DNA from 3 places in the Paenisporosarcina sp. FSL H8-0542 genome. Region 3 is predicted to be linked to each of the others. Evidence: a T-box and tRNA genes for the amino acid it is inferred to sense, from the RefSeq annotation. Region 3 holds a T-box; the other regions hold tRNA genes.
The links. The T-box of region 3 lies ahead of pheS (phenylalanine--tRNA ligase subunit alpha). A T-box ahead of a tRNA ligase gene usually reads a tRNA of that ligase, here a tRNA-Phe.
Positions count from the first base shown of each region.

Region 1 (10,182 bases), 170 kb from region 3:
GAAGGAGCTTCTATTTGATAGTCAAAATCAAGCAGTAAAGGTTCACGGAAAGGGATGTTCATATGTACTGGTCCCATTGGTGCAGTCTTTGCGTATGCAATGGCCCTCCCCGTATGACGGATAATAAATGGAATCGTCTCTTTATGGTCGTCAGCCAAAGGAAAGTCCACACTCCACTTAACATGTTTTCCATACAATTGAACTTGATCAATGGCTTGAGGTGCTCCCACTTCCCTAAGTTCATGCGGACGATCTGCCGTTAAAACAATAAGTGGAATTCTCGCATAGTTCGCTTCTACAATAGAAGGAAAATAGTTGGCTGCGGCTGTTCCGGACGTACATAGTAAAAGAACTGGACTCTGTTTAGCTTTTGCCATTCCTAAAGCAAAAAAACCAGCGGATCGCTCATCGATTTGCATATACGTGTTGAATTCTTTTGTAAGACTGAATGCATAAGCCAAGGGAGTAGAACGAGAACCTGGACTGATTACGATATCTTTAACGTCTGCCTGGAGAAAGGTTTGTACAATTGAGTGTACATACTCAGTTAACATTGCACGATTATCCATGTAATTTGCCTCCAAGCGTGCGTAACATCGGCCTGAATTTCACTAACGTCTCCGCATATTCTGAAGTCGGATCCGAATCCGCAACAATACCTCCACCAGCATATAGGTAAGCGTGCGTTTTATTTAATAACGCGGAACGGATCGCAACAGCAAACTCACCATTTCCTTCTGCATCTATCCATCCAACTGGAGCAGCATAGTATCCACGATTCATTTGCTCAACCATTCTAATTATAGCCATGGCATCTCCTCGGGGTTCTCCACCTAAAGCCGGCGTTGGGTGCAAATCTTTAACCAGTTGCAATATTCCTTGACCTTTTTGCAACTTCCCTTCCACCGGTGTATATAGATGCTGGATATCCCTGATTTTCATCAATTTTGGATATTTAGGCACTTTAACATCATCACAATATTGGTTGAAAACACCTGTAATCATATCTACCACGTATTGATGTTCTTCCCTGTTTTTTGAATCCTGCAGTAAATCATTGCCTAATTGCTGATCTTCGGTTGCGGTTTGTCCCCGCTTAACAGATCCAGCTAAGCAAGTGGACAATGCTCGTCGATTTTCCACTTTAACTAAGCGTTCTGGTGTCGCTCCAAAAAACAAATTATCTGCAAGCTCTAAACCAAATAGAAAACTTTCTGGTTGCTCTTTAGACATATGATACATTGCGGATGGTGAACTCACTTCTTCAGCAAAGGTCAGTGTCAATGAACGTGCAATGACAACTTTTTGAGCTTCTCCGGCATGAATAAATTTCGTGACATGTGAAACTGCATCCATATACAACTCTTTGAAGCGCTCATCCATTTGAGTTAATAGAGGCTTTGCATAAGGTTTCAATTCTTTGACCTGTGCTGCATGAATCAGGTCGTCCCGTTCACCTCGCAACCGATCGAATTGAAGTTGTGAATTTTTATCACTCGTGATTAAATGGATGCTGATAAATACTCTGTCATCACGAATAACGAGTTGAAAAGAAGGCACAGTAAAGTAAGCCGAAGGAAACATATCCCACTCGGAAGATAATTTATTGGCTGGATCAAATGAAAACCCGCCAAACAAAATTGGCTGTAAATCATGCTCTTCATTCACGATTTTAGAACATAATTCATTCCATTGTTTATCCACTTCTGCAAAGCGATTTTCTTCTGACGAACTTGTAATGACATGAGCATGTCCAAGTCCGACTAATGTAAATGTCTTTTCACGGTTTTGCCAGTAAAATCGTTGACCTTTATATGACTCTCCTGCTTCAAAGAAAGCAACAGAGGATAATCCATTCACTTCAATTGTTTCTGTATAAAAATGTACGGCCGAAGAATGATCCTCGACTACATATTCTGTGGATGTAAATGACTTTCGTTTCATCCAGCTTCCCTCCGTAATTAGGACTTCATAAACATATGAGGACCCTTTAATATCCTACCTTCTATCATACCTCTTTATTGACAATTCAGCACCCGTTAAGCAAACAATCTACACAGAATTAAGTGGATGAAGTACAATGAGAGAGGTGAAAAAAGAAGAAGGAGCGGAAACTATATGTCACACGAGTTAAAAGCTGATAGTGGCTGGCGTATTTGGTGGCAATTAACACGGCCTCACACGTTAACTGCATCATTTGTTCCGGTGTTTCTAGGTACAATGATTGCAATTTCTTATACAGATATACACTGGCCTTTATTCTTAGCAATGCTAGTTGCAAGTATGCTCATCCAAGCAGCAACTAATATGTTTAATGAGTATTATGATTTCACAAGAGGTTTAGATAATGAGAAGTCTGTGGGAATTGGTGGAGCCATCGTCAGAAATGGCGTTCAACCAAAAACAGTTATGCAGCTCGCGTTACTGCTTTATGCAGTTTCAATTATCTTAGGGATATACATATGTATTGAAACCACTTGGTTGCTGGCAGTCGTTGGTGCTGTGTCAATGGCGATCGGCTATTTCTATACAGGCGGTCCCTACCCGATTGCGTACACACCTTTTGGAGAAATATTTTCAGGTGTATTTATGGGAATGCTCATTGTTCTCATCGCATTTTATATCCAAACAGGTGAAATAACGACCCTTGCTCTATTATTGTCTATACCCAGTATGTTACTTGTTGCAGCAATTATGCTCTCCAATAATATTCGGGATTTAGTAGGTGATAAAGCAAGTGGTCGAAAAACCATGGCCATCTTAATCGGTCGAAAACGAGCAGTTAATGTCTTGTTAGCACTGTTCGTAATTTCATACATTTGGATTTTAATATTAGTTATTCTAAACCTTGTAACGCCTTGGGTACTACTTGTGATCTTAAGCGCAAAGAAACCAGTGCATGCCATCCAAGTTTTCAAAACAAAAGAACACCCACTGGAAGTAATGCCGGCTATGAAAGATACAGCATTAACAAACACACTATTCGGATTCTTACTCGGTATAGGTTTATTGATCGGCTACTTATTATAGAATGAAAAACAACCGCAATTGCATTCAGCAATTGCGGTTGTTTGTTTATAAAAATACTTGTATGAATTTCGTCTGTCGCATTTCGCTACAATTCGACATTTCTCCATAAAAAAACACGCTATCCCGAAGATAGCGCATCTTTTTAAATGACCCCTACGGGATTCGAACCCGTGTTACCGCCGTGAAAGGGCGGTGTCTTAACCGCTTGACCAAGGGGCCTTACGTCTGGCGGAGAAGGAGGGATTTGAACCCTCGCGCCGGTTGCCCGACCTACACCCTTAGCAGGGGCGCCTCTTCAGCCACTTGAGTACTTCCCCAGAAATAATTGGCTCCGAAGGTAGGACTCGAACCTACGACCAATCGATTAACAGTCGATTGCTCTACCACTGAGCTACTTCGGAATGGTGGGCCTAAATGGACTCGAACCATCGACCTCACGCTTATCAGGCGTGCGCTCTAACCAGCTGAGCTATAGGCCCACAAATTGGAGCGGGTGAAGGGAATCGAACCCTCATCATCAGCTTGGAAGGCTGAGGTTTTACCACTAAACTACACCCGCATAATAATGGTGGCTCAGGACGGAATCGAACCGCCGACACAAGGATTTTCAGTCCTTTGCTCTACCGACTGAGCTACTGAGCCACATTGAATTTGTGCTAAGCTTTGAATCTCTTTGTCAGCTTCTTTCGTTCAGTCAGTCACGTACGTTAGTACGCTCCTTCCTTTACTCAATTGCTTCCTCGACCTTCTTTGCTTATCTCAAATTCTTAAAGAATTACTTAATAAAAATGGCGGTCCCGACGGGAATCGAACCCGCGATCTCCTGCGTGACAGGCAGGCATGTTAACCGCTACACCACGGGACCATTTGGTTGCGGGGGCAGGATTTGAACCTGCGACCTTTGGGTTATGAGCCCAACGAGCTACCGTGCTGCTCCACCCCGCGATAATATTATTGTTATAAACACTATGACTCAACGCTTCTAGTAATATCACGATTTCTTTAGCGCGAGTATATGTATGTTTATATGTTTGATGATCTTACACCACACACTTAGTAAAAATGGAGGAGGTAGAGGGATTCGAACCCCCGCGGGATTTGACTCCCCTGTCGGTTTTCAAGACCGATCCCTTCAGCCGGACTTGGGTATACCTCCGCAGTATATAAGTGGTGGACCTTGCAGGACTCGAACCTGCGACCGGACGGTTATGAGCCGTCTGCTCTAACCAACTGAGCTAAAGGTCCTAAAAAATGGCGGCAGAGGGGATCGAACCCCCGACCTCACGGGTATGAACCGTACGCTCTAGCCAGCTGAGCTACGCCGCCAGGATCTTTATAAAATGTTGGTGGAGCCTAGCGGGATCGAACCGCTGACCTCCTGCGTGCAAGGCAGGCGCTCTCCCAGCTGAGCTAAGGCCCCGTAAAAGGGATAAAATAAACTGGTCGGGAAGACAGGATTCGAACCTGCGACCCCTTGGTCCCAAACCAAGTGCTCTACCAAGCTGAGCTACTTCCCGAGTCAAAAATTATGGCGCGCCCGGCAGGAGTCGAACCCACAACCTTCTGATCCGTAGTCAGACGCTCTATCCAATTGAGCTACGGGCGCATATTATACTATTTTAAAAACTGGTGCCGAGGACCGGAATCGAACCGGTACGGTAGTCACCTACCGCAGGATTTTAAGTCCTGTGCGTCTGCCAGTTCCGCCACCCCGGCATTCAAGAAGATATGGAGCGGAAGACGAGGTTCGAACTCGCGACCCCCACCTTGGCAAGGTGGTGTTCTACCACTGAACTACTTCCGCTCGTATAATATTGTAAGAATGGTGCGGGTGAAGGGAGTCGAACCCCCACGCCTTGCGGCGCTAGATCCTAAGTCTAGTGCGTCTGCCAGTTCCGCCACACCCGCAACTTAGTATAAAAATGGTGAGCCATGTAGGATTCGAACCTACGACCCTCTGATTAAAAGTCAGATGCTCTACCAACTGAGCTAATGGCTCTAACAATGGTGCCGGCGAAAGGAGTCGAACCCTCGACCTACTGATTACAAGTCAGTTGCTCTACCAGCTGAGCTACACCGGCACGGTGTTAAAAAAAAATGGTGGAGGATGACGGGCTCGAACCGCCGACCCTCTGCTTGTAAGGCAGATGCTCTCCCAGCTGAGCTAATCCTCCGGAATAAATCGCCCAGCGACGTCCTACTCTCACAGGGGGAAACCCCCAACTACCATCGGCGCTAAAGAGCTTAACTTCCGTGTTCGGTATGGGAACGGGTGTGACCTCTTTGCCATTATCACTGGACTGGGTATTCTTTTTTTAAGACAAGATTTATTATAACAAGTCTGACGAAATTTACAAGTGTTTTTTATTTTTTTAAAAAAACATTTTTGTTCACTCAAAACTGAATAAACGGGTCATTGAAAACCATTAATACTCGGGATTTAGTAGGTGATAAAGAAAGTGGTCGAAAAACGATGGCCATCTTAATCGGTCGCAAACGAGCAGTTAATGTCTTGTTAGCACTGTTCGTAATTTCATACATTTGGATTTTAATATTAGTTGTTCTAAACCTTGTTACGCCTTGGGCACTATTTGTGATCTTAAGCGTAAAGAAACCAGTGCATGACATCCAAGTTTTCAAAACAAAAGAACACCCACTGGAAGTAATGCCGGCTATGAAAGATACAGCATTAACAAATACACTATTCGGATTCTTACTCGGCATAGGTTTATTGATCGGCTACATAATATAGAATGAAAAACAACCGCAATTGCGGTTGTTTGTTTATAAAAATACTTGTATGAATTTCGTCTGTCACGTTTCGCTACAATTCGACATTTCTCCATAAAAAAACACGCTATCCCGAAGATAGCGCATCTTTTTAAATGACCCCTACGGGATTCGAACCCGTGTTACCGCCGTGAAAGGGCGGTGTCTTAACCGCTTGACCAAGGGGCCTTACATCTGGCGGAGAAGGAGGGATTTGAACCCTCGCGCCGGTTGCCCGACCTACACCCTTAGCAGGGGCGCCTCTTCAGCCACTTGAGTACTTCCCCAGAAATAATTGGCTCCGAAGGTAGGACTCGAACCTACGACCAATCGATTAACAGTCGATTGCTCTACCACTGAGCTACTTCGGAATGGTGGGCCTAAATGGACTCGAACCATCGACCTCACGCTTATCAGGCGTGCGCTCTAACCAGCTGAGCTATAGGCCCACAAAAAATTGGAGCGGGTGAAGAGAATCGAACTCTCATCATCAGCTTGGAAGGCTGAGGTTTTACCACTAAACTACACCCGCAATATGGTGGCTCAGGACGGAATCGAACCGCCGACACAAGGATTTTCAGTCCTTTGCTCTACCGACTGAGCTACTGAGCCACATTCGAATTGTACTAAGCTTCGAATCTCGTTGTCAGCTTCATTCGTTCGTTCAGTCACGTACGTTAGTACGCTCCTTCACTTACTCATTTTGCTTCCTAGACCTTCTTTGCTTATTCCAATTCTTAACACTTCATAAAAAATGGCGGTCCCGACGGGAATCGAACCCGCGATCTCCTGCGTGACAGGCAGGCATGTTAACCGCTACACCACGGGACCATTTGGTTGCGGGGGCAGGATTTGAACCTGCGACCTTTGGGTTATGAGCCCAACGAGCTACCGTGCTGCTCCACCCCGCGATAATATTATTGTTATAAACACTATGACTCAACGCTTCTAGTAATATCACGATTTCTTTAGCGCGAGTATATGTATGTTTATATGTTTGATGATCTTACACCACACACTTAGTAAAAATGGAGGAGGTAGAGGGATTCGAACCCCCGCGGGATTTGACTCCCCTGTCGGTTTTCAAGACCGATCCCTTCAGCCGGACTTGGGTATACCTCCGCAGTATATAAGTGGTGGACCTTGCAGGACTCGAACCTGCGACCGGACGGTTATGAGCCGTCTGCTCTAACCAACTGAGCTAAAGGTCCTAAAAAATGGCGGCAGAGGGGATCGAACCCCCGACCTCACGGGTATGAACCGTACGCTCTAGCCAGCTGAGCTACGCCGCCAGGATCTTTATAAAATGTTGGTGGAGCCTAGCGGGATCGAACCGCTGACCTCCTGCGTGCAAGGCAGGCGCTCTCCCAGCTGAGCTAAGGCCCCGTAAAAGGGATAAAATAAACTGGTCGGGAAGACAGGATTCGAACCTGCGACCCCTTGGTCCCAAACCAAGTGCTCTACCAAGCTGAGCTACTTCCCGAGTCAAAAATTATGGCGCGCCCGGCAGGAGTCGAACCCACAACCTTCTGATCCGTAGTCAGACGCTCTATCCAATTGAGCTACGGGCGCATATTATACTATTTTAAAAACTGGTGCCGAGGACCGGAATCGAACCGGTACGGTAGTCACCTACCGCAGGATTTTAAGTCCTGTGCGTCTGCCAGTTCCGCCACCCCGGCATTTAAGAAGATATGGAGCGGAAGACGAGGTTCGAACTCGCGACCCCCACCTTGGCAAGGTGGTGTTCTACCACTGAACTACTTCCGCTCGTATAAAATTGTGAAAATGGTGCGGGTGAAGGGAGTCGAACCCCCACGCCTTGCGGCGCTAGATCCTAAGTCTAGTGCGTCTGCCAGTTCCGCCACACCCGCATCTTAGTATAAAAATGGTGAGCCATGTAGGATTCGAACCTACGACCCTCTGATTAAAAGTCAGATGCTCTACCAACTGAGCTAATGGCTCTAACAATGGTGCCGGCGAAAGGAGTCGAACCCTCGACCTACTGATTACAAGTCAGTTGCTCTACCAGCTGAGCTACACCGGCACGGTGTTAAAAAGAAAAATGGTGGAGGATGACGGGCTCGAACCGCCGACCCTCTGCTTGTAAGGCAGATGCTCTCCCAGCTGAGCTAATCCTCCGGAATAAATCGCCTAGCGATGTCCTACTCTCACAGGGGGAAACCCCCAACTACCATCGGCGCTAAAGAGCTTAACTTCCGTGTTCGGTATGGGAACGGGTGTGACCTCTTTGCCATTATCACTAGACTATTTGAGTGTTTGTTCACTCAAAACTGGATAAACGGGTCATTGAAAACCATTCAAGTTCATTTTGGTTAAGTCCTCGATCGATTAGTATTCGTCAGCTGCACACGTCACCGCGCTTCCACCTCGAACCTATCTACCTCATCGTCTTTGAGGGATCTTACTTACTTGCGTAATGGGAAATCTCATCTTGAGGGGGGCTTCATGCTTAGATGCTTTCAGCACTTATCCCGGCCACACATAGCTACCCAGCGATGCTCTTGGCAGAACAACTGGTACACCAGCGGTGTGTCCATCCCGGTCCTCTCGTACTAAGGACAGCTCCTCTCAAATTTCCTACGCCCACGACGGATAGGGACCGAACTGTCTCACGACGTTCTGAACCCAGCTCGCGTACCGCTTTAATGGGCGAACAGCCCAACCCTTGGGACCGACTACAGCCCCAGGATGCGATGAGCCGACATCGAGGTGCCAAACCTCCCCGTCGATGTGGACTCTTGGGGGAGATAAGCCTGTTATCCCCGGGGTAGCTTTTATCCGTTGAGCGATGGCCCTTCCATGCGGAACCACCGGATCACTAAGCCCGTCTTTCGACCCTGCTCGACTTGTAGGTCTCGCAGTCAAGCTCCCTTCTGCCTTTACACTCTACGAATGATTTCCAACCATTCTGAGGGAACCTTTGGGCGCCTCCGTTACACTTTAGGAGGCGACCGCCCCAGTCAAACTGCCCGCCTGACACTGTCTCCTGCCCCGCTAAGGGGCAAGGGTTAGAAGTTCAATACAACCAGGGTAGTATCCCACCGACGCCTCCTCCGAAGCTGGCGCTCCGGAATCTCAGGCTCCTACCTATCCTGTACAAGTTGTACCAAAATTCAATATCAGGCTACAGTAAAGCTCCACGGGGTCTTTCCGTCCTGTCGCGGGTAACCTGCATCTTCACAGGTACTATAATTTCACCGAGTCTCTCGTTGAGACAGTGCCCAGATCGTTACGCCTTTCGTGCGGGTCGGAACTTACCCGACAAGGAATTTCGCTACCTTAGGACCGTTATAGTTACGGCCGCCGTTTACTGGGGCTTCAATTCGCACCTTCGCTTGCGCTAAGCACTCCTCTTAACCTTCCAGCACCGGGCAGGCGTCAGCCCCTATACGTCACCTTACGGTTTTGCAGAGACCTGTGTTTTTGCTAAACAGTCGCCTGGGCCTATTCACTGCGGCTCTCTCGGGCTTTAACACCCTAATAGAGCACCCCTTCTCCCGAAGTTACGGGGTCATTTTGCCGAGTTCCTTAACGAGAGTTCTCTCGCTCACCTTAGGATTCTCTCCTCGACTACCTGTGTCGGTTTGCGGTACGGGCACCTTCCACCTCGTTAGAGGCTTTTCTTGGCAGTGTGAAATCAGGAACTCAGACCTAATGGTCCTTGTCATCACAGCTCAACGTTATAGGAACGGGATTTGCCTCATTCCACGCCTTACTGCTTGAACGTACATAACCAACAGTACGCTTACCCTATCCTTCTGCGTCCCCCCATTACTCAAACGGTGGAGTGGTGGTACAGGAATATCAACCTGTTGTCCATCGCCTACGCCTATCGGCCTCGGCTTAGGTCCCGACTAACCCTGAGCGGACGAGCCTTCCTCAGGAAACCTTAGTCATTCGGTGGACGGGATTCTCACCCGTCTTTCGCTACTCATACCGGCATTCTCACTTCTAAGCGCTCCACCAGTCCTTCCGGTCTAGCTTCAACGCCCTTAGAACGCTCTCCTACCACGGATTCCATACGGAATCCATCCACAGCTTCGGTGAATTGTTTAGCCCCGATACATTTTCGGCGCAGCGTCACTCGACCAGTGAGCTATTACGCACTCTTTAAATGATGGCTGCTTCTAAGCCAACATCCTGGTTGTCTAAGCAACGCCACATCCTTTTCCACTTAACAATTACTTGGGGACCTTAGCTGGTGGTCTGGGCTGTTTCCCTCTTGACTACGGATCTTATCACTCGCAGTCTGACTCCCAATTATAAATCTCTGGCATTCGGAGTTTGTCTGAATTCGGTAACCCGGGATGGGCCCCTAGTCCAAACAGTGCTCTACCTCCAGGATTCTCAAAATTGAGG
Region 1 is NZ_CP152050.1:1,085,417-1,095,598, reverse strand. Features, by position in the region: gene menD (2-succinyl-5-enolpyruvyl-6-hydroxy-3-cyclohexene-1-carboxylic-acid synthase) at 1-569, opposite strand, end outside; gene MHH33_RS05955 (isochorismate synthase) at 562-1,944, opposite strand; gene MHH33_RS05950 (1,4-dihydroxy-2-naphthoate polyprenyltransferase) at 2,119-3,030, shown strand; tRNA gene MHH33_RS05945 (tRNA-Glu) at 3,178-3,249, opposite strand; tRNA gene MHH33_RS05940 (tRNA-Ser) at 3,257-3,347, opposite strand; tRNA gene MHH33_RS05935 (tRNA-Asn) at 3,357-3,431, opposite strand; tRNA gene MHH33_RS05930 (tRNA-Ile) at 3,433-3,509, opposite strand; tRNA gene MHH33_RS05925 (tRNA-Gly) at 3,516-3,589, opposite strand; tRNA gene MHH33_RS05920 (tRNA-Phe) at 3,597-3,672, opposite strand; tRNA gene MHH33_RS05915 (tRNA-Asp) at 3,820-3,895, opposite strand; tRNA gene MHH33_RS05910 (tRNA-Met) at 3,899-3,975, opposite strand; tRNA gene MHH33_RS05905 (tRNA-Ser) at 4,094-4,186, opposite strand; tRNA gene MHH33_RS05900 (tRNA-Ile) at 4,199-4,275, opposite strand; tRNA gene MHH33_RS05895 (tRNA-Met) at 4,283-4,356, opposite strand; tRNA gene MHH33_RS05890 (tRNA-Ala) at 4,375-4,450, opposite strand; tRNA gene MHH33_RS05885 (tRNA-Pro) at 4,471-4,547, opposite strand; tRNA gene MHH33_RS05880 (tRNA-Arg) at 4,560-4,636, opposite strand; tRNA gene MHH33_RS05875 (tRNA-Leu) at 4,658-4,746, opposite strand; tRNA gene MHH33_RS05870 (tRNA-Gly) at 4,760-4,834, opposite strand; tRNA gene MHH33_RS05865 (tRNA-Leu) at 4,854-4,938, opposite strand; tRNA gene MHH33_RS05860 (tRNA-Lys) at 4,954-5,029, opposite strand; tRNA gene MHH33_RS05855 (tRNA-Thr) at 5,036-5,111, opposite strand; tRNA gene MHH33_RS05850 (tRNA-Val) at 5,129-5,204, opposite strand; rRNA gene rrf (5S ribosomal RNA) at 5,215-5,330, opposite strand; gene MHH33_RS05840 (hypothetical protein) at 5,447-5,782, shown strand; tRNA gene MHH33_RS05835 (tRNA-Glu) at 5,917-5,988, opposite strand; tRNA gene MHH33_RS05830 (tRNA-Ser) at 5,996-6,086, opposite strand; tRNA gene MHH33_RS05825 (tRNA-Asn) at 6,096-6,170, opposite strand; tRNA gene MHH33_RS05820 (tRNA-Ile) at 6,172-6,248, opposite strand; tRNA gene MHH33_RS05815 (tRNA-Gly) at 6,258-6,331, opposite strand; tRNA gene MHH33_RS05810 (tRNA-Phe) at 6,336-6,411, opposite strand; tRNA gene MHH33_RS05805 (tRNA-Asp) at 6,555-6,630, opposite strand; tRNA gene MHH33_RS05800 (tRNA-Met) at 6,634-6,710, opposite strand; tRNA gene MHH33_RS05795 (tRNA-Ser) at 6,829-6,921, opposite strand; tRNA gene MHH33_RS05790 (tRNA-Ile) at 6,934-7,010, opposite strand; tRNA gene MHH33_RS05785 (tRNA-Met) at 7,018-7,091, opposite strand; tRNA gene MHH33_RS05780 (tRNA-Ala) at 7,110-7,185, opposite strand; tRNA gene MHH33_RS05775 (tRNA-Pro) at 7,206-7,282, opposite strand; tRNA gene MHH33_RS05770 (tRNA-Arg) at 7,295-7,371, opposite strand; tRNA gene MHH33_RS05765 (tRNA-Leu) at 7,393-7,481, opposite strand; tRNA gene MHH33_RS05760 (tRNA-Gly) at 7,495-7,569, opposite strand; tRNA gene MHH33_RS05755 (tRNA-Leu) at 7,589-7,673, opposite strand; tRNA gene MHH33_RS05750 (tRNA-Lys) at 7,689-7,764, opposite strand; tRNA gene MHH33_RS05745 (tRNA-Thr) at 7,771-7,846, opposite strand; tRNA gene MHH33_RS05740 (tRNA-Val) at 7,866-7,941, opposite strand; rRNA gene rrf (5S ribosomal RNA) at 7,952-8,067, opposite strand; rRNA gene MHH33_RS05730 (23S ribosomal RNA) at 8,132-10,182, opposite strand, start outside.
Region 1: it has a tRNA-Phe gene. The T-box ahead of pheS (phenylalanine--tRNA ligase subunit alpha) is inferred to sense a tRNA for this amino acid. The anticodon was not compared.

Region 2 (10,182 bases), 440 kb from region 3:
GCATATGAACGATAATAACATTATCGTTTAGCAGAGCCTTTGTATTAGAAATTAAAAGAAAAATTATCTGGATCTGCCCCAGTGCGTTCGTTCAAATTCAATGAATCAATATTTTTCATATCTTCAAATGACAACTCAAAATCAAACACATCGGCATTGGCTGCAATGCGTTCTGGTGTTACCGATTTCGGAATCACTAGCAGGTCATGTTGCAAATGCCAACGGATGATGATTTGAGCTGACGTCTTTCCATATTTATTCCCCATTCTTACAAGTGATGGCTCGTCCAGCAGACCGCCACGTGCCAATGGGGACCAGGAAGTCACAGCGATTTGGTTGTCTGCACAAAACGTTCTTAGGTCATACTGAGTAAGACGTGGACTTAACTCGATTTGATTAACCATTGGTTTGACATTTGCTTTCGCAAAAATTTCTTCTAAGTGATGCTGATGGTGATTGGATACACCTGTCGCACGAATCAATTTTTCATCATACAGACGTTCAATCGCACGATATGTGTCTGCGAACGTTTCTTTAACCGGCCAGTGTGTTAAATACAGATCCAAATAGTCGAAACCCAATTTTTCAAGCGACGCTTCAAAAGCACGCAATGTCTGATCATACCCTTGATCGGCGTTCCACACTTTGGTTGTAACAAAAACATCTTCACGTTTTAAACCAGCTGCCCGAACCGATTCGCCGACCTCTTTTTCATTGGCATATAAAGAAGCAGTATCGATTGCACGATAACCTACTTGAAGAGCCGTAGTCATCGCCTTTACTGCTTCTTCGGGATTTGTCATTTTATAAACGCCTAGACCCAGGCGTGGAATTTCAATGCCGTTATGTAATGTTTTGGTGGATTGTATTGTTAAAGTCATGTTCTTCATCCTTTCCATTCCTTGTTCTTTCTTCATACATCTATTGTACAAATTGAATCTAAATTTTACGAGTGAGATGATTTATTCATCAAAAACTATTGCATATCCCCCTAAAAGCGAATAATATATGAAATGTTGGTTATTTCGTTCGTCTTTTTTGAAAGGAGACACACTATGTTTCGCTTAAATGAGCATAATACTAATGTAAAAACTGAAATCCTCGCAGGTATGACGACATTTCTGACGATGGTTTATATCGTAATTGTCAATCCGGTCATCTTGGCAGATGCTGGCGTACCTTTTGATCAAGTCTTTCTAGCAACTATTATTTCAGCAGTTATAGGTACTTTATGGATGGGGTTATTTGCAAACTATCCTATCGCCATTGCACCAGGTATGGGTTTAAATGCATTTTTCACTTACACCGTCGTTATTTCATCCAATGGAGAAATTAATTACATCACTGCATTTTCAGCAGTATTTATTGCCGGACTATTATTTATCATTTTATCTTTAACACCTTTACGTAAAAAATTAATCGAAATTATCCCTGAAAATTTAAAACATGGTATTACCGCTGGTATCGGCTTGTTTATCGCTTTTATCGGTCTGCGACTATCTCATTTGGTTGAAGCTCATCCCCAAAACTTGGTGAAGCTTGGCGATTTAACAAGTGCACCAGTATTGCTGACATTGTTCGGATTGATAATCACATTGATTTTGATGGTGATGAATGTTTACGGAGCTTTATTCTATGGAATGATTGTTACCGGAATTGTTGCTTTCTTCACAGGCCAACTGAAGTTTGAAGAAACATTGATGAAACTGCCGTCTTTACCAGAAGGCATCATTGTATGGAACCCAGCTGTTGCTTTTATGGATGTCTTCCATTATGGCATGTTCGGCATCGTTATTTCTTTCTTACTCGTTACTTTATTTGATACTACAGGAACGATGATTGGTGTTGCAAAACAAGCTGGGCTAATGAAAGGCAATAAAATGCCACGTGCAAGACAGGCTTTACTTGCAGATTCAGTAGCGACAACAGTCGGAGCTATGTTCGGTACAAGCCCAACATCTGCATACATCGAGTCGTCTTCAGGTGTAGCTGTTGGTGGTCGTACAGGTTTAACATCTGTTACTGTCGCTGTTTTATTCATCATTGCCGCTTTCTTTGGACCACTCGTTTCTTCGCTATCAAGTGTAGCTGCCATTACTGCACCAGCTTTGATTATTGTCGGTAGTTTGATGATCAGTGCAGTGAAGCATATCGATTGGGATTCTTTCGACGAGGCCTTCCCTGCTTTCATAATTATTTTAACAATGCCACTGACATCAAGTATTGCCACAGGTATTGAACTAGGATTCATCCTTTATCCATTATTAAAAATCTTTAAAGGCCAGGCACGAAAAGTACATCCGTTACTATATATCTTCGCTGCTCTGTTCCTGTATCAGTTACTATTCTTGCCTCATTAATATAAAAACGACTGGAGCCTTTTGACTTCAGTCGTTTTTTCGTTTATGAATCGGTTCAGCTTCATCCGATTGTGCAGGATCGGAAACTCGATGATCTTTTTTCAATTCATGTTCATCACGCATTTTTTCCATTTGACGGCCAAGCTGTTTCATCTCTTCCATCGATGAAGCCATTGAACCATTCTCAGGATCTCGTTCTTTTTTCGACATGTTCGCTCAGCTCCTTTTTGCTATCGTATAAGAACCTTACAGAGAAAGCAACATTTGCATTGAACGAATTTCGCCATAATTGTATCGAGGAGAATATTTCTTTTTGAAATGAAGTAAGCTATACTTAGGTATGATATTGTAATACTCTCAAAAGGAGGCAACAAAAATGAGCTTACTACTTATTCTTGGTGTTACTGTTGCATTCCTTGCTGCGATCTTCACGGCAGGGTACGATGACAAACCAGGTGCATCTGAAAAGAAATAATCATGTAAAACGGGATTGCTATAATTAGCAATCCCGTTTTTTTAATCTAAATTCGGATAATCTTGTTGACGCAGTGCTTCATAAATTAAAATAGCAGCTGTATTAGACAAATTTAATGAGCGTACATTATCATTCATAGGAATACGTAGGCAACGGTCTTGATTCGCATCAATCAATTCACGAGGCAAACCAGACGTTTCTTTTCCGAAGACGAAAAAGAAATCTTTCTCAATCTCGCTATAGTTATACGTAGTATGTGGTTTAGACCCATGCTTCGTAAGGAAGAAAAACTCCCCTTCCGGATATTTAGCAAACAACTCTTCTAAAGCGTCATAGTAGTGAATATCAACATGCTCCCAGTAATCGAGCCCTGCACGTTTTAGCATTTTATCGTCGGTTGAAAACCCTAATGGTCGTATTAAATGTAATTTCGTATCCGTCCCTGCACACGTACGTGCAATGTTACCTGTATTTGCTGGGATAAGTGGTTGATAAAGTACCACATGTATAGCCATTTCCGTCACTTCCTCAATGTATGGTTTCAAAGGATATCCCTTTGAGAATTTCTTCAATCACTTCTGGATCTTTCTCTACTGTTAAAGCTTTTTGCAAAGCTTCCATTCCTTCAGATGTACCAATCTTACCTATGGCCCATGCAGCTGTGCCACGAATCACCGGTCGTTCATCAGATTGGAGTAAGTCAATCAAATCCGGAATGGCACTATCTTCTTTAAAATGTGCCAGTGCTAAAATGGCATTCCTTTGGATGGGTTTCTTCCCTCTCCAGGAACCGGACACATGGCCGAATTTAGTTTTGAATTCCTTGTTGCTCATTTTCAACAGTGGTAATAGCAACGGCTTTGCAATTTCAGGGTCAGGCTGAAAATCAATTTGATGCATATTGAATTTACCTTTATTTTTCGGACAAACCGTTTGGCACGTATCACACCCATAGATGCGGTTTCCGATTTTGGTTCGGAACTCATCTGGCAAAAATGTTTTGGTCTGAGTCAAAAAAGCAATACATCGTTGCGCATTGAGCTGACCACCTTCAATCAAGGCACCAGTCGGACAAACGTCCAAACACAATCGGCATTCTCCACATTCATCTTCCATCGGTGTATCGGGTGCGAAGGGAATGTTCGTAATAATTTCACCCAAATAAACATACGATCCAAATTCCGCAGTAATAACCGAACAATTTTTAGCGCTCCATCCGATTCCCGCACGTTCGGCAACAGCCCGATCAGACAACTCTCCTGTGTCCACCATAGAGCGTGTTTTAGCGTCTTCAATATGTTCCGCTATAAACAGCTCCAATTTAGCTAAACGGTCCCTTAACACTGTATGATAGTCCATTCCCCAAGAGGCTCTGGCAAAAATCCCCCGTCGCTCACCTTTCTTCCCTTGCGGTGCATTTTCCATGCGGGATGGATAGGCAATAGCGATTGAAATAATACTCTCTGCTTCGTCCAACAAAAGCGATGGAACTGTTCTTTTTTCAAGGTCAGGCTCTTCAAAGCCTGATTGGTACCCCAGTTCCTGTTGGCGTTTCAATCGATTCTTCAACTCACGAAAAGGATCGGAAGAAGCAAAGCCGATTTTATCGATGCCAATGGAATGTGCATAAGTTATTAGTTCTTGTTGAAATTGATTGACATTCATAAAACTTCTCCCTCCTTGTGATAAACTATTGAAAAACGAATTGTAGGTGAAAGCATGAAAGCTTCTATAGAATCGTCCATTTTTCAAATCGACGCATTTATTAAAATAGGCATTAACCATTATACCAAATTTGTCATCTCAGAATCGCCTCAAATGTTAAAAGGACGCATGCAATTATTTCAAGAACACTTATTTTTTGACTTACAAGATAAAGAATTGACTGATTATGAAGGAATTAAAGAATGGCGGGCTCTTTGGAAAAAGTTTGGAGCCGATCCTGGTCGTTATCGCCCCGCCATGGAGGCCATGATGCGTCGAATTCGCAATCAAAACTATTTACAGCCTTTAAACAGTGGTGTGGATTTAAATAACTTCTTTTCCTTGCAATACGAAATCCCTGTTGGTCTTTATGATTTATCTCATGTAGAAAGTGATATTCACATAGAACTAGGAGTATCTGACACTACATATACCGGAATCAATGGACGTGAAAATAATTTACATGGCATCCTTACCATCCAAGATACGATAGGTCCATTTGGCAGCCCTTTTGTCGATTCACTCCGCACCGCTGTCAGTGAACTAACCGTTGACGCTTTACAAGTTTTCTTTTTAAAGCCTTCCATGTCGATTGAGGCTGCAGAGCAGCTTGTTACTGCGGCTGGCAAAATGTTTACACAAGTTAACGGAGGAAACTTTTCATCCGTAATTTTATCTAAAGAGCAGGTTCAGGCTAACTTGCCAACTATATCATGATTGCAAAGAAAAACCGCTTCAATCGAAGCGGTTTTTTCTATTCGTTATTGTTCAGTTCCCTAATGATCGTTTCTAAACCAGCGTACGTTGATCTAAAAGTTGGAATGTCTCTTTCTTGTAATAAACAACGGCTAATTTTACATTTGTCATTGCTATCATCTCCTTTAGAGTATCCAAAATAATGATCACATTGGTCACATTATTCTGGATTCCCTTATGAAAATGTTTTATTCCTATTTTTGAATATCGCATAATTTTAAGACATAATGCTCATGCCAATCCAAAAAATGTGAAATAAGAAAACACTTAGATAACAGGCATTGGCAAAACTCAATACGTATTTAAAACATTTACCAAACTGTTGGAATGGATATTTTAAAATAAATACTGCAAAAAGGGTGCTTAAAAACAGTTTAATTATGAGAATAGTAAACGGGTCTAACTTTATTAATAGTGGATTAGCTTCGGAGATAATCAACATTGTGATTCCGACATATGTGGCAATTCCATCCAAACTATTTAATACAACTAACAGCCAAGCCCAGCCAACCATTTTATCACCTTTATCTTTATTTGATATATTCAATGTGGTCAAGTGAATAACGACTTAATCATATCTTGATATATCTCCTTTACCAGAAATTCGTCTATTTAATAAGGCATTTGGAATGCCGATTGTAATCTCGGTAATCCTTTATACGCTTGACGATATTTGGTTAGAAGGATTGACGATAAATAACTTTATTTTTTCAGCCTGTCTGGGTATCAGCTTGGCTCACTCCTTTTACAAGACCCATTCAATCTGGGCAAATTCAGGATTGCACGGTGGATAAAATATTGCATATGGACTGTTTTATGGAGTATCTGGGAACGTCGGGGATGGAATCATTCAATTTAAAGCAGTGGAGTCCAATTTTTTCTTATCTCCATGGATTTCATATTTATACGCACTTGTGTTATTTCTGATTGTATTCTTGGGCAGAACTTGGTTTGTTCAGCCTTCCTTTACAGAAGAGTTATTTACAACCCAAACCGAATTCAAGGAAAGTCAAAATCCAATAACTCTTTTAAACAAGATATGCGTTTGTAATTCAAATTAATAAACTTAGCCCCTTCGGTTCGCTCCATTGGAATATTTTTCAACGTTTATGAAGTGAAATAAAGCTAATACTCAATAGTGCGGGGCTTGGGTTGATAAGCCATGTTTTATTTCTCGCATAAAACGCTTAAGCATTTTGCTTAGGCGTTTTTTTTGTAACTAATCAATAGATGGATTTGAATAAACTGGGGCTTTCAGAACATCCTAACAGGAAATGGAGGTGAGTTTCTTTGACTACAGATAAAGGCAATATCAAACAAAAAGAAAATAAAAACTTGAAGAAGGCAAGATTTGATCGTGAAGAATTTGGCCATGGATACGATTTAAGTCCAGATGATTTAGATATTATAGGTCAAAACAAAGCAGCAAAAACAAATACGAAAAAGGCGGCCAATCACCCCGTCAATAATGATAAAAAGAACGATCAGAGGTAAACCGTTGTACTTTCAGTATTCCCTATTATTTATATAAAATTAAAAAAGCAGTATCTACATAAGTAGATACTGCTTTTTTAATGATACCCGAGGCCAGACTCGAACTGGCACGCCTTGCGGCACCGCATTTTGAGTGCGGCGTGTCTGCCATTCCACCACTCGGGCAAATCAATACATGCAGACATATGAAAATATATTATGGAGGCGGCAACCGGATTTGAACCGGTGATAAAGGTGTTGCAGACCTGTGCCTTACCACTTGGCTATGCCGCCAAATCATGTTGGAGCGGAAGACGAGGTTCGAACTCGCGACCCCCACCTTGGCAAGGTGGTGTTCTACCACTGAACTACTTCCGCAAAAATACTGGGGTACCTGGATTCGAACCAGGGCGTGACGGAATCAAAATCCGTTGCCTTACCGCTTGGCTATACCCCACTAATAAGATGGGGCGAACGAGGGGAATTGAACCCCCGAATGTCGGAATCACAATCCGATGCGTTAACCACTTCGCCACGCCCGCCATAATGTTAGTATATGCTTTTGTAAGTAAATTTATTAAAAATGGGGCGACTGAAGGGAATTGAACCCTCGAATGTCGGAATCACAATCCGATGCGTTAACCACTTCGCCACAACCGCCACTATAAAATAAAATTGGCAGGGGCAGTAGGAATTGAACCCACACTGGAGGTTTTGGAGACCTCAGTTCTACCTTTAAACTATGCCCCTAAAGTTGGTGGAGGGGGGCGGATTCGAACCGCCGAACCCGAAGGAACGGATTTACAGTCCGTCGTGTTTAGCCACTTCACTACCCCTCCAATTGAAGATGGTGCCGGCGAAAGGAGTCGAACCCTCGACCTACTGATTACAAGTCAGTTGCTCTACCAACTGAGCTACACCGGCGGGAAAAAATATAATGGTGGCTCAGGACGGAATCGAACCGCCGACACAAGGATTTTCAGTCCTTTGCTCTACCGACTGAGCTACTGAGCCACATTCGAATTGTACTAAGCTTCGAATCTCGTTGTCAGCTTCATTCGTTCGTTCAGTCACGTACATTAGTACGCTCCTTCACTTACTCATTTTGCTTCCTAGACCTTCTTTGCTTATTCCAATTCTTAACACTTCATAAAAAATGGCGGTCCCGACGGGAATCGAACCCGCGATCTCCTGCGTGACAGGCAGGCATGTTAACCGCTACACCACGGGACCATTTGGTTGCGGGGGCAGGATTTGAACCTGCGACCTTTGGGTTATGAGCCCAACGAGCTACCGTGCTGCTCCACCCCGCGATAATATTATGTTATAAACACTATGACTCAACGCTTATAGAAGTTTGACATCTGCATCGGCTTTCGCCTTCTTCGTAAGGCTCGTTGCTCCACCCTCGCGTTGTTCTTTAGAACATCCGATTTAGATATTTGCGTCACCCTCGCGTTTTACTTTATCGAAAGTGTTTATAGTGTAAATGGTGGAGGATGACGGGCTCGAACCGCCGACCCTCTGCTTGTAAGGCAGATGCTCTCCCAGCTGAGCTAATCCTCCGGAAATGAAAACTGGTTATATTTTCTTAAAAAGAAATTGGTGACCCCTACGGGATTCGAACCCGTGTTACCGCCGTGAAAGGGCGGTGTCTTAACCGCTTGACCAAGGGGCCATATATAATAGAAGGAAATTATCTGGCGGAGAGCAAGGGATTTGAACCCTTGAGACAGTTTAACCCGCCTACACGAATTCCAATCGTGCTCCTTCGGCCACTCGGACAGCTCCCCAAAGATATGGCTCCGAAGGTAGGACTCGAACCTACGACCAATCGGTTAACAGCCGATTGCTCTACCACTGAGCTACTTCGGATCAATAATATATAGCCTGGCGACGACCTACTCTCACAGGGGGAAACCCCCAACTACCATCGGCGCTGAAGAACTTAACTTCCGTGTTCGGTATGGGAACGGGTGTGACCTCTTCGCCATCATCACCAGACTATTTGTTTTTTAAGACAAGATTTATTATATCAAATCTCATGAGAATTACAAGCGTTTTTTTAAAATAAAAAAACTTTTTTGTTCACTCAAAACTGGATAAACGGGTCATTGAAAACCATTCAAATTCATTTTGGTTAAGTCCTCGATCGATTAGTATTCGTCAGCTGCACACGTCACCGCGCTTCCACCTCGAACCTATCTACCTCATCGTCTTTGAGGGATCTTACTTACTTGCGTAATGGGAAATCTCATCTTGAGGGGGGCTTCATGCTTAGATGCTTTCAGCACTTATCCCGGCCACACATAGCTACCCAGCGATGCTCTTGGCAGAACAACTGGTACACCAGCGGTGTGTCCATCCCGGTCCTCTCGTACTAAGGACAGCTCCTCTCAAATTTCCTACGCCCACGACGGATAGGGACCGAACTGTCTCACGACGTTCTGAACCCAGCTCGCGTACCGCTTTAATGGGCGAACAGCCCAACCCTTGGGACCGACTACAGCCCCAGGATGCGATGAGCCGACATCGAGGTGCCAAACCTCCCCGTCGATGTGGACTCTTGGGGGAGATAAGCCTGTTATCCCCGGGGTAGCTTTTATCCGTTGAGCGATGGCCCTTCCATGCGGAACCACCGGATCACTAAGCCCGTCTTTCGACCCTGCTCGACTTGTAGGTCTCGCAGTCAAGCTCCCTTCTGCCTTTACACTCTACGAATGATTTCCAACCATTCTGAGGGAACCTTTGGGCGCCTCCGTTACACTTTAGGAGGCGACCGCCCCAGTCAAACTGCCCGCCTGACACTGTCTCCTGCCCCGCTAAGGGGCAAGGGTTAGAAGTTCAATACAACCAGGGTAGTATCCCACCGACGCCTCCTCCGAAGCTGGCGCTCCGGAATCTCAGGCTCCTACCTATCCTGTACAAGTTGTACCAAAATTCAATATCAGGCTACAGTAAAGCTCCACGGGGTCTTTCCGTCCTGTCGCGGGTAACCTGCATCTTCACAGGTACTATAATTTCACCGAGTCTCTCGTTGAGACAGTGCCCAGATCGTTACGCCTTTCGTGCGGGTCGGAACTTACCCGACAAGGAATTTCGCTACCTTAGGACCGTTATAGTTACGGCCGCCGTTTACTGGGGCTTCAATTCGCACCTTCGCTTGCGCTAAGCACTCCTCTTAACCTTCCAGCACCGGGCAGGCGTCAGCCCCTATACGTCACCTTACGGTTTTGCAGAGACCTGTGTTTTTGCTAAACAGTCGCCTGGGCCTATTCACTGCGGCTCTCTCGGGCTTTAACACCCTAATAGAGCACCCCTTCTCCCGAAGTTACGGGGTCATTTTGCCGAGTTCCTTAACGAGAGTTCTCTCGCTCACCTTAGGATTCTCTCCTCGACTACCTGTGTCGGTTT
Region 2 is NZ_CP152050.1:818,801-828,982, reverse strand. Features, by position in the region: gene MHH33_RS04445 (aldo/keto reductase) at 45-881, opposite strand; gene MHH33_RS04440 (NCS2 family permease) at 1,056-2,360, shown strand; gene MHH33_RS04435 (hypothetical protein) at 2,388-2,570, opposite strand; gene trmL (tRNA (uridine(34)/cytosine(34)/5-carboxymethylaminomethyluridine(34)-2'-O)-methyltransferase TrmL) at 2,877-3,350, opposite strand; gene queG (tRNA epoxyqueuosine(34) reductase QueG) at 3,364-4,500, opposite strand; gene MHH33_RS04420 (phenylalanine--tRNA ligase beta subunit-related protein) at 4,555-5,256, shown strand; gene MHH33_RS04415 (DUF5658 family protein) at 5,513-5,842, opposite strand; gene MHH33_RS04410 (hypothetical protein) at 6,586-6,789, shown strand; tRNA gene MHH33_RS04405 (tRNA-Leu) at 6,874-6,954, opposite strand; tRNA gene MHH33_RS04400 (tRNA-Cys) at 6,989-7,062, opposite strand; tRNA gene MHH33_RS04395 (tRNA-Gly) at 7,072-7,146, opposite strand; tRNA gene MHH33_RS04390 (tRNA-Gln) at 7,154-7,225, opposite strand; tRNA gene MHH33_RS04385 (tRNA-His) at 7,235-7,310, opposite strand; tRNA gene MHH33_RS04380 (tRNA-His) at 7,353-7,428, opposite strand; tRNA gene MHH33_RS04375 (tRNA-Trp) at 7,445-7,518, opposite strand; tRNA gene MHH33_RS04370 (tRNA-Tyr) at 7,524-7,607, opposite strand; tRNA gene MHH33_RS04365 (tRNA-Thr) at 7,617-7,692, opposite strand; tRNA gene MHH33_RS04360 (tRNA-Phe) at 7,707-7,782, opposite strand; tRNA gene MHH33_RS04355 (tRNA-Asp) at 7,926-8,001, opposite strand; tRNA gene MHH33_RS04350 (tRNA-Met) at 8,005-8,081, opposite strand; tRNA gene MHH33_RS04345 (tRNA-Val) at 8,259-8,334, opposite strand; tRNA gene MHH33_RS04340 (tRNA-Glu) at 8,372-8,446, opposite strand; tRNA gene MHH33_RS04335 (tRNA-Ser) at 8,470-8,561, opposite strand; tRNA gene MHH33_RS04330 (tRNA-Asn) at 8,569-8,643, opposite strand; rRNA gene rrf (5S ribosomal RNA) at 8,657-8,772, opposite strand; rRNA gene MHH33_RS04320 (23S ribosomal RNA) at 8,905-10,182, opposite strand, start outside.
Region 2: it has a tRNA-Phe gene. The T-box ahead of pheS (phenylalanine--tRNA ligase subunit alpha) is inferred to sense a tRNA for this amino acid. The anticodon was not compared.

Region 3 (10,182 bases):
ATACTTTGGTTTCAAGATTGTTCAAATTTTTTTCTGGAGGTATTTGATATGGAATTACAGCAGTTATTTACGATGCAAAAAGCTCTCGACAGATATATTCAATCGGAGAAGAATATATCTCATGATGTATTTCTTGAAAAAGGGTTAGCGTTATTAGTTGAACTCGCTGAATTGGCGAATGAAACACGTTGCTTCAAATTTTGGAGTGCAAAAGGGCCATCAGATAAGGAAACGATTTTGGAAGAATACGTAGATTCCATTCATTTCTTACTGTCTCTCGGCATTGAAAAACAATTGGACGATTTAGATAGTTGGCCAGTTGAGGAAAAAGCAGGTTCTCTGACTCATTTATTTCTAAATACCCATGCATCTATTCAACAATTTCTCCATGAACCAACCAGACCGCTATATGAAGATGTGTGGAAATGGTATGGAGCCGTTGGATCATCACTAGGTTTTACACATCTTCAAATCGTAAAAGCATATATTGACAAGAATGAAAAAAATTACGAACGTCAACGCTCTGGTTATTAAAGAATATTTTGAAAACTGAATACGTTTCCATTATAATAATATAGTTAGAGCATATTTAGGAGGACGAAATAATGACGAAACTTGATGAAACACTTACAATGCTGAAAGATTTAACAGACGCAAAGGCCATACCTGGGAATGAACGTGAAGCACGAGATGTTATGAGAAGATACATCGAGCCATTTGCTGACCGAATGGATTCAGATAATCTGGGTAGCTTAATTGCAGAAAAAGTAGGCGACGCGGAAGGCCCGAAAATCATGGTTGCCGGTCACTTGGATGAAGTCGGATTCATGATCACTCAAATTGATGATAAAGGTTTCTTAAAGTTCCAAACCGTTGGTGGCTGGTGGTCACAAGTTATGCTTGCTCAACGTGTAACAATTGTGACGCGTAAAGGTGAATCTATTACTGGTGTCATTGGATCGAAACCACCACATATCTTATCACCTGAAGCACGCAATAAACCGGTTGATATCAAAGACATGTTTATTGATATCGGTGCCTCTTCGAAAGAAGAAGCTATGGAGTGGGGCGTATTGCCAGGAGATATGGTAACACCATATTTCGAATTCTCTGTTATGAACAATGAAAAAATGCTTCTGGCAAAAGCGTGGGATAACCGTATTGGTTGTGCAATCGCAATTGATGTTCTTAAGGCATTAAAAGATGAGAAACATCCAAACATTGTATATGGTGTGGGAGCTGCCCAAGAAGAAGTTGGATTACGTGGAGCACGCACAGCAGCCGCGAAAATCAAGCCGGATATTGGTTTTGCAGTTGACGTCGGTATTGCTGGTGATACGCCAGGGATTACAGCAAAAGAATCTACAAGCAAAATGGGAGCAGGTCCACAATTGGTATTGTTTGATGCTTCAATGGTTTCTCACAAAGGACTTCGCGATCTAGTGGTAGATACTGCCGAAGAAAATAATATTCCTTATCAGTTTGAATCTATTCCTGGAGGCGGAACAGATGCCGGAGCGATTCATTTGACAGCGAACGGTGTTCCTTCATTGGCCATTGGGATCGCAACTCGCTATATTCATTCTCATGCAGGTATTTTACACCGTGATGATTATGAAAATGCAGTCAAACTGATTGTCGCGGTAATCAAAAAACTAGATCGTGACACAGTGAACAAAATTATCTTCGACTAATAAGGAAATCAGAAAGCATCGCTGAGGCGATGCTTTTTTGATACTCTTGGTATTTTATGCATGATAGATTGTTGTCATATCAATCATTAATTGAAAGGTGAAGGCGTAGTCCAAGTGGCTGCGCTTTTATTTATGTCCCATATATTTTGACGTGAGAAATTATTGAAAAAATCTATTTTGTTTTCCAATCTACCTAGAGCATTTTTCTATCACTTAATATGTTATAGATGTAAGGGAAAACGGATTGAGTGGAAACGCGTAACGGAGTCTACTAACAATCCAAACGGAAGGAGGTGAAATTAATAATGGGATATAGCAAAAAGACATGGGTAAAAATAGAGGGCTGTGACTGTTTCAAATGTCGTGAAGCAGAAAGCAAAGAAAAATGTGAAAAAAACCACGATTGGGATAAAAAAGATGAATGTAAATGTGCTAAGTGTGGTGATGTTAACATCCATGTAGTATGCAAAGAAGAAGATCACGATAAGAAGGATCACGATGAGAAAAAGAAAGACGACTGTGAAAAATGCACAGGTAAAACAGACAAAGTAGAGTTCCAATCAGACACATCATTTTTAGACGATGAAATTTTCGAAGAACCGATCCAAGTACTTCAGGTTTCTTTCAACAAAATATGTGAAGGTGACAAGGTTTGGTTGAGTGGAATTGTTGGTTTTGATAATGACACAGTTGTTTGTGGTAATGATGTTGCTGTGATTAAATTAACAATTGTAAGAACAACTGCGTCAGGAAGTGAGCGTATCATCTACAGACAAACTTTTGAAATCGATCAACCTGGACATGACGATCTTACTCAAGTGCCATTTGCACATGTGGAATTCGAATCAAATGAAAACAAAAATGTAACTTATACAGTTTTCGTACAACGCCTGAATGATAACAGAGATGTATTTTTATTCGGACAAAACACATTGGCTGCTCTAAGAATTAACTAGTTCACGAAATGGATGTAAATTTGAAGTGTCTTATGAAAATAAGACACTTTATTTTATTATTAAATAATAAATTTAACTTATAATTATAAATATTCACATATAATTATAACAAAGTGTGAATATTTATGAAATTACTAGCACTATATTAATACTATAAATAGAGTGGAGCGTAGTCCAAGTGACTACGTTTTTTTATGTCCAAAAAATATGATATGAGAAACGATAGAAAAAACTATTAGTTTTCCAATCTGCCTAGAGCAACTTTCTCTCTTTTAATATGTTATAGATGTAAGGCAAATACGGATTGAGAGAAACCGAAACATGGATTCTAGTATCGATCCAAAAGGAAGGAGGTGCAATCAAATATGAAATATAACAAAAAGACGTGGGAAAAAATAGAGGGCTGTGACTGTTTCAAATGTCGTGAAGCAGAGACGAAAGTAGAATGGTGTGACCATAAACACGACTGGGATAAGAAGGAATGTCCTAAGTGTGGTGATGTTAACATTAAAGTAGTATGCGAGAAAGACAATCACGATAAGAAAGACGATCACGATAAGAAAAAACACGACTGTGAAAAATGCACAGGCAAAACAGACAAAGTAGAATTCCAATCAGATACATCAGTTTTAGACGATGAAATATTCGAAGAACCGATTCAAGTACTTCAGGTTTCATTCAAAAAAATCTGTAAAGATGACAAAGTTTGGTTTAGCGGAATTGTTGGTTTTGACAATGACACATGTGTTTATGGTAATGATGTTGCTGTAATTAAGTTAACAATTGTAAGAACATCTGAGTCAGGTAGCGAACGTACGATTTACAGACAAATTTTCGAAATTGATCAACCTGGACATGATGATCGTACTCAAGTGCCATTTGCACATGTGGAATTCGAATCAAATGAAAACAAAAATGTAACTTATACAGTTTTCGTACAACGCCTGAATGATAACAGAGATGTATTTTTATTCGGACAAAACACATTGGCTGCTCTAAGAATTAACTAGTTCGCAGTATCGGTGTAAAGAAAGTTAAAGTGTCTTATGAAAATAAGGCACTTTTTTTGAATTAATTAATAAATATTCACTTGTAATTATAAATATTCAAATATATAATAACTATACATAATTATAACGAGGAGTGAATATTTATGAAATTACTTGAATTCGTAAATCTTGAAGTAGTGGAAAGTGTGAAAAATAAAGACTTGTTAACATGGCTCGACTATACTTCAATGGAAGTAAAACAATTGTTGGAACTAGCAACCAATCTGAAGAAGTTGGCTAAAAACAACGTGCACCCTCCACTACTGGCAGGAAAGACGGTAGGGCTCATATTTGAAAAACACTCAACCAGAACGCGTATTTCATTTGAAGTTGGAATCAATCAATTAGGTGGTCATGCAATGTATATGCATGCAAGAGACTTGCAAATCGGACGTGGGGAGCCTATTTCAGATACTGGAAAAGTATTATCGGGTTACATGGACGGCATTATGATTCGTGCCCATTCACATAAAATGGTCGAAGAATTAGCTGAAGCTGCGAGTATTCCTGTCATCAATGGCTTAACAGATCTATTCCATCCCTGCCAGGCTTTAGCCGATGTCCTGACGATTCATGAAGTGAAAGGCTATTTAGCAGGTTTAAAACTTGCTTACGTGGGGGACGGGAATAATGTAGCACATTCTCTCGTTATTGCGTGTGCTCATTTAGGAATTGATGTATCCATTGCAACTCCTAAAGGTTTTGAAATTGATTCCACGATTCTTAACAAGGCTCAAAAACTAGCCGCTTCAAATGGTTCAAGCATCCTGGCGACTAACAATCCAATTGAATCTGTATCAGGTGCGGATGTCATTTATACAGATGTCTGGACCAGTATGGGGCAAGAAGAAGAGACAGCCGCGCGACTTGATGCTTTCAAAGAGTATCAAATTAATGAAGATCTCGTGAAACACGCTAAAACGGATTATTTATTCTTGCACTGCTTGCCCGCGCATCGTGAGGAAGAAGTCGCAACATCTATCATCGATGGTCCGCATTCAGTTGTATTTGAACAAGCAGAAAATCGACTCCATGCTCAAAAAGCCATATTAGCATCGATTCTGTCATAAAGTAGAAAAGCTCCTGATTAATTTTTCAGGAGTTTTTTTATGGAAAAAATTACATTAAATTTGTTAATAATACTTTACTTAATGTTAACAATAGTTTACATTGTGAATATAATACTTAACATGAAGAGGTGGAAGGTATGCTCCATAACCGAGTCAAAGAGCTTCGTGCCCGTTTTGGTTTTTCGCAAGGTGAACTGGGTGAAAGGGTGGGCGTTACACGACAAACCATTGGATTTATCGAAAAAGGAGATTTTTCACCATCGATAACATTGGCATTAAAACTGGCACGAGAGTTTGAAATTACTGTAGACCAATTATTTTGGTTAGAAGGGAAGAAACCATTATGAAAAAAGATTTACGCGTGCAGTATCCTTTATGGCAAATGGCGTTTATTGTGTTGTTTGGTTTTATAGCATTTAGTTTAACAGGTGCCTCCACAGAGCTATACAAAACATCTGAAGAATTCAGTTTTTCCGTAGAGCTCGATGCATTGGAATCATTTTTATTGTTGGGTGCTCTTTTTATTACAGTTTTGATGATCACAATTTTTTCGATGAAAATCTCTAAACATAACAAGCAAAATCCATCTCAAAAACTATCACTGTGGCAGATTCGACCATTGGAATACTTGGAGCAAGATGAAGGCATGATGTACATTACGAGAAGAGCTGCACAAAAAGTTTATACATTCTTTGTGTGGGCACTGCCGCTTTTGGCAACGATTTTCCTAGTATTTGAATTATCTAGATTCTGGATGATTTTCGGTATATTGATCTTGGCGTGGATGCAATATTTAATTTATTACATTGAAGTACGAAAACATTTGGCGGAGGGGGAAGAATAATGTGGGAATATTTATTAGTGTTTTTAGGGGCGGCCATTCCATGGCTTGAAATGGCCGTGGTAATTCCACTAGGTATCATAACGGGATTAAATCCTTTTTGGGTAGTAGTCATTGGCTTTATCGGGAATATGGTAACGGTCTTGGCATTAATCATCGGATACAATAAATTTAAAATATGGTTAGCGAAAAGACGCGAGGGAAAAGTACAGAAAGAATCCAAGCGCAGTGAACGTGCAAAAAGGATTTGGAATAAATATGGGCTACCTGGAATGTTGTTGCTTGGCCCCATACTGATTGGGACCCACATTGCTGCATTTATCGCGATGACATTGGGTGGGAGCAAAAAACAGACGACCATATGGTCTGCTATCAGCATTGCTGTGTGGGCATTGGTATTCGGAATATTAACAGCACTCGGCTTTGATTTCTTTGTCCGGGAAATATAAATGAAAAAGTCTCCGTGCAATACGGAGACTTTACTTATCCTTGGAAAGATTGTTCCAAGTGTCTTAATACTGATTCTTTTTCAGGTTCACCAGCTGTTTTCCACCATTTTTCAAAAAACACACCAAGTCCAGGAAGTAAATGTTCTTCGCCACGTTTGATGGCATCTTCAACTACTTCACGAATTTCTGTAGCACTATTGCCAACCATGTTGGCGGTGATTGCATCTCGAATTTGAAAGTTCATAATCTCTCCTCCTCACACCTCATTTTGTCCGCTACTATCGCCACTTATACATGAATTTGATACACTTAAAAGAAAAAGGCGGTCGTACAATCGATGAAACGTATTGAATCATCACAAAACTCACAAGTGAAACATTGGAAAAAGCTTGTTTCCGTTCGAAAAGAACGTGATAAATCTGGAGAATTTTTAGTCGAAGGCTTCCATTTGGTTGAAGAGGCATTAAAAAACAAGTCGAATGTGTTAGCCATGATTGTAAGAGAAGGAACAACAATTCCAACTGGCTGGAATGTAGATGATGTAGACATTATTGAAGTCACAATGGATATTGCGAAAGAAATTGCCGAAACAGAGCACTCACAAGGAATATACGCATATTGTAGTCAACAAGTGGCAACAGAGGAGCAACAACAAACTTGGAAAAAACTTCTCTTTATTGATGCTGTTCAAGATCCAGGGAATGTCGGGACAATGATTCGCACAGCTGATGCTGCCGGAATGGATGCCGTCGTTTTAGGAAAAGGATCGGCAGACGCTTATAATCCGAAAACGGTTCGTTCCGGTCAAGGTTCGCACTTTCATATTCCGATAGTCAAAGGCGATTTATCTCAATGGGTTCAAATCTGCAAGGAGCAGGAAATACCTGTGTATGGTACATCATTGGACGAATCAGTACTATATAACCAAGTGAAACCTCAAGCGCGATTTGCATTGATTATGGGCAATGAAGGAAGCGGGCTTTCGCCAGAACTTCTTGTTCAAACAGATACGAATTTGAAAATTCCATTGCTAGGACAAGCTGAATCATTAAACGTAGCGGTCGCGACAGGTATTCTTTTATACACATTAATTCCTCAATCAAATTGAATGTTGATGAAACCGTAATTCGAGCGTATAATAGTAACTAATTTGATACATTCAAAAGCTGTGACCGGGAAGAGTACATGAAACCCTTTATTTCAGGAAGTTTGCACCGAGACTGTGAGTGCAAATAGTAAAGATTCATCGAAGTTCACCCCGTTAGCTGCCATCAGGACCAGCAATTGCTGTAAAGGTGCGCCGGTGAAGAGCCGTTAATTCAATGAAGTGATTACGTCTGGATACTCAGCGTAGTAATCAGGGTGGTACCGCGAAAATGTTCCTCGTCCCTTTTTTAGGGGCGGGGTTTTTTTATTTTTGGCTATGTTAATGAATGTTGTTGATGTTGAAAAACGAAAGAGTGCATTTGCGCCTTGCATGAAAAGGAACGAAGGTTTAAAACGCCACGTCCTACTCCTGCGGTTACTCGTTGCAAAATAATTTTGTGGCAACCCCTTCTTTGCGGGACATGCGGCTAGCGCAAATGTAAGATAAACAACAGTATTATTAAACATTGCTTTACTTCTTGGAAGGAGATGTACACATGCAAGAACAATTACAACAATTGAAAGACGAAGCGATCGGCAAAATTCAAGCCGCTTCAACTGTGAAAGAACTGCAAGACGTACGTGTTGCGTATTTAGGGAAAAAAGGACCGATTACCGATTTGTTAAAAGGGATGGGTAAACTTCCGGCTGAAGAACGTCCGCAAATGGGTGCCTTGGTCAATGTAGTCCGTGAAGAAGTAACCGCTGTACTCGATGAGCGCCTAGTTATTTTAGAAGACGCTGCCATTCAACAACAACTTGAAAATGAATCAATTGATGTGACATTGCCGGGTCGTCCAGTGAAAACAGGAAATCATCATCCACTTACACGTGTCGTGGAAGAAATCGAAGACCTGTTCATCAATATGGGCTATGAAATTGCTGAAGGACCTGAAGTAGAAAAAGACTACTACAATTTCGAAGCATTGAACTTGCCAAAAGGGCATCCTGCTCGTGATATGCAAGATTCATTCTACATTTCGGAAGATATTTTACTGCGTACCCATACATCCCCAGTGCAAGCACGCACAATGGAAGCAAAAGGTGGAGAACCCATCAAAATTATTTGTCCTGGTAAAGTGTATCGACGTGATAATGATGACGCGACGCATTCACACCAATTCACGCAAATCGAAGGACTTGTGATTGGCGAAAACATTCGTATGAGTGATTTAAAAGGAACGTTATCAGTATTTGCGAAGAAAATGTTTGGAGACGATCGTGAAATTCGTCTGCGTCCAAGTTTCTTCCCGTTCACTGAGCCTTCGGTTGAAATGGACATTTCTTGTTTCAAATGTGGCGGCAGTGGCTGTAATGTTTGTAAAAAAACAGGCTGGATTGAAATTTTAGGTGCCGGTATGGTACATCCAAATGTATTGGAAATGGCAGGATACGATTCAAAACGTCTGTCAGGATTTGCATTTGGTATGGGACCAGAACGCATTGCGATGTTGAAATATGGAGTGGAAGACATTCGTCATTTCTATACAAATGATGTGCGATTCGTATCGCAATTCCACCGGACGGAAGTGTAAGGAGGAGATCACATGCTCGTTTCTACAAAATGGCTAGCAGATTATATTGATACTAAAGGGTTGGCTCCGGCTGAACTCGCTGAAAAAATTACTCGTTCAGGAATCGAAGTGGACGCAGTTATCGACCGCTCACATGGCATGATAAACGTAGTTGTAGGTCATGTATTGGAATGCGGCAAGCATCCTGAAGCGGATAAATTATCGATTTGCCAAGTGGATGTCGGAGAAGAAGTGACACAAATTATTTGTGGCGCACCGAATATCGCAGCAGGTCAAAAAGTAATTGTTGCACGTCCTGGCGCTATATTACCTGGCGGCATGAAAATCAAAAAAGCGAAGCTTCGTGGCGAAGAATCGAACGGGATGATTTGTTCCCTTCAAGAACTTGCGATTGAAGGGAAACTTGTACCTAAAAAGTATGCTGAAGGAATATACGTTTTACCTGCAGGTATACAAGCTGGTGCAGATGCACTTGAAATTTTAGGATTAAACGATACGGTACTTGAATTAGGCTTGACGCCTAACCGTGCTGATGCGATGAGCATGCTTGGTGTAGCGTATGAAGTCGGTGCCATTCTTTCTGAAGATATGAAATATCCTGAAATCAACTATGCTTCGTCAAGTGAAGCAGCAGAAAACGTCTTGAAACTTCACGTAGAAGATGTAGATGCAAACCCGATGTACGTGGCAAAAGTAGTCAAAAATGTTGTCATCGGCGAATCGCCATTATGGTTACAACAACGCTTGATGGCTGCAGGTGTACGACCTCATAACAACGTTGTGGACGTAACGAACTACGTCTTAATGGAATATGGTCAACCGCTTCATGCATTTGATTACGACCGTTTACAAACTGGAGAAATCGTTGTCAGAGCAGCACATGCAGGCGAAAAAATTACCACTTTGGATGACCAAGAGCGTGAATTACAAGCTCATCATTTAGTCATCACAAATGGTCAAGAACCAGTGGCACTCGCAGGTGTTATGGGTGGGGCAAACTCAGAAGTACATGAAGGCACGACAACAGTGGTTATTGAGTCAGCTTATTTCAAACCAGCTTCTGTCCGTCAAACTTCAAAAGATCACAACCTACGTAGTGATGCGAGTTCTCGCTTTGAAAAAGGCGTGGATCCTAACCGTGTGGAAGCAGCTGCAGAAAGAGCTGCCCAACTGATTGCCGAACTTGCAGGAGGAGAAGTGCTGCAAGGAAGTGTGAAATTTGATGAGCTGGATAAATCTCAAAAAGAAGTCATCGTATCACCTGACTTTATTAACAATCGTTTAGGAATGAAAATTTCTTTAGAAGAAATGACGTCAATTTTAAACCGTCTGAAATTTGATTTCGAAGCAGCGAATGGATTGCTTTATATTAAAGCACCAACTCGTCGCCAGGATATTCAAATAGAAGAAGATATCGTGGAAGAAATTGCGCGTATCTACGG
Region 3 is NZ_CP152050.1:1,258,432-1,268,613, forward strand. Features, by position in the region: gene MHH33_RS06740 (dUTP diphosphatase) at 49-534, shown strand; gene MHH33_RS06745 (M42 family metallopeptidase) at 606-1,694, shown strand; gene MHH33_RS06750 (hypothetical protein) at 2,000-2,650, shown strand; gene MHH33_RS06755 (hypothetical protein) at 3,016-3,660, shown strand; gene argF (ornithine carbamoyltransferase) at 3,804-4,769, shown strand; gene MHH33_RS06765 (helix-turn-helix transcriptional regulator) at 4,907-5,116, shown strand; gene MHH33_RS06770 (hypothetical protein) at 5,113-5,613, shown strand; gene MHH33_RS06775 (small multi-drug export protein) at 5,613-6,059, shown strand; gene sspI (small acid-soluble spore protein SspI) at 6,094-6,303, opposite strand; gene MHH33_RS06785 (RNA methyltransferase) at 6,397-7,167, shown strand; T-box leader at 7,219-7,453, shown strand; gene pheS (phenylalanine--tRNA ligase subunit alpha) at 7,703-8,740, shown strand; gene pheT (phenylalanine--tRNA ligase subunit beta) at 8,753-10,182, shown strand, end outside.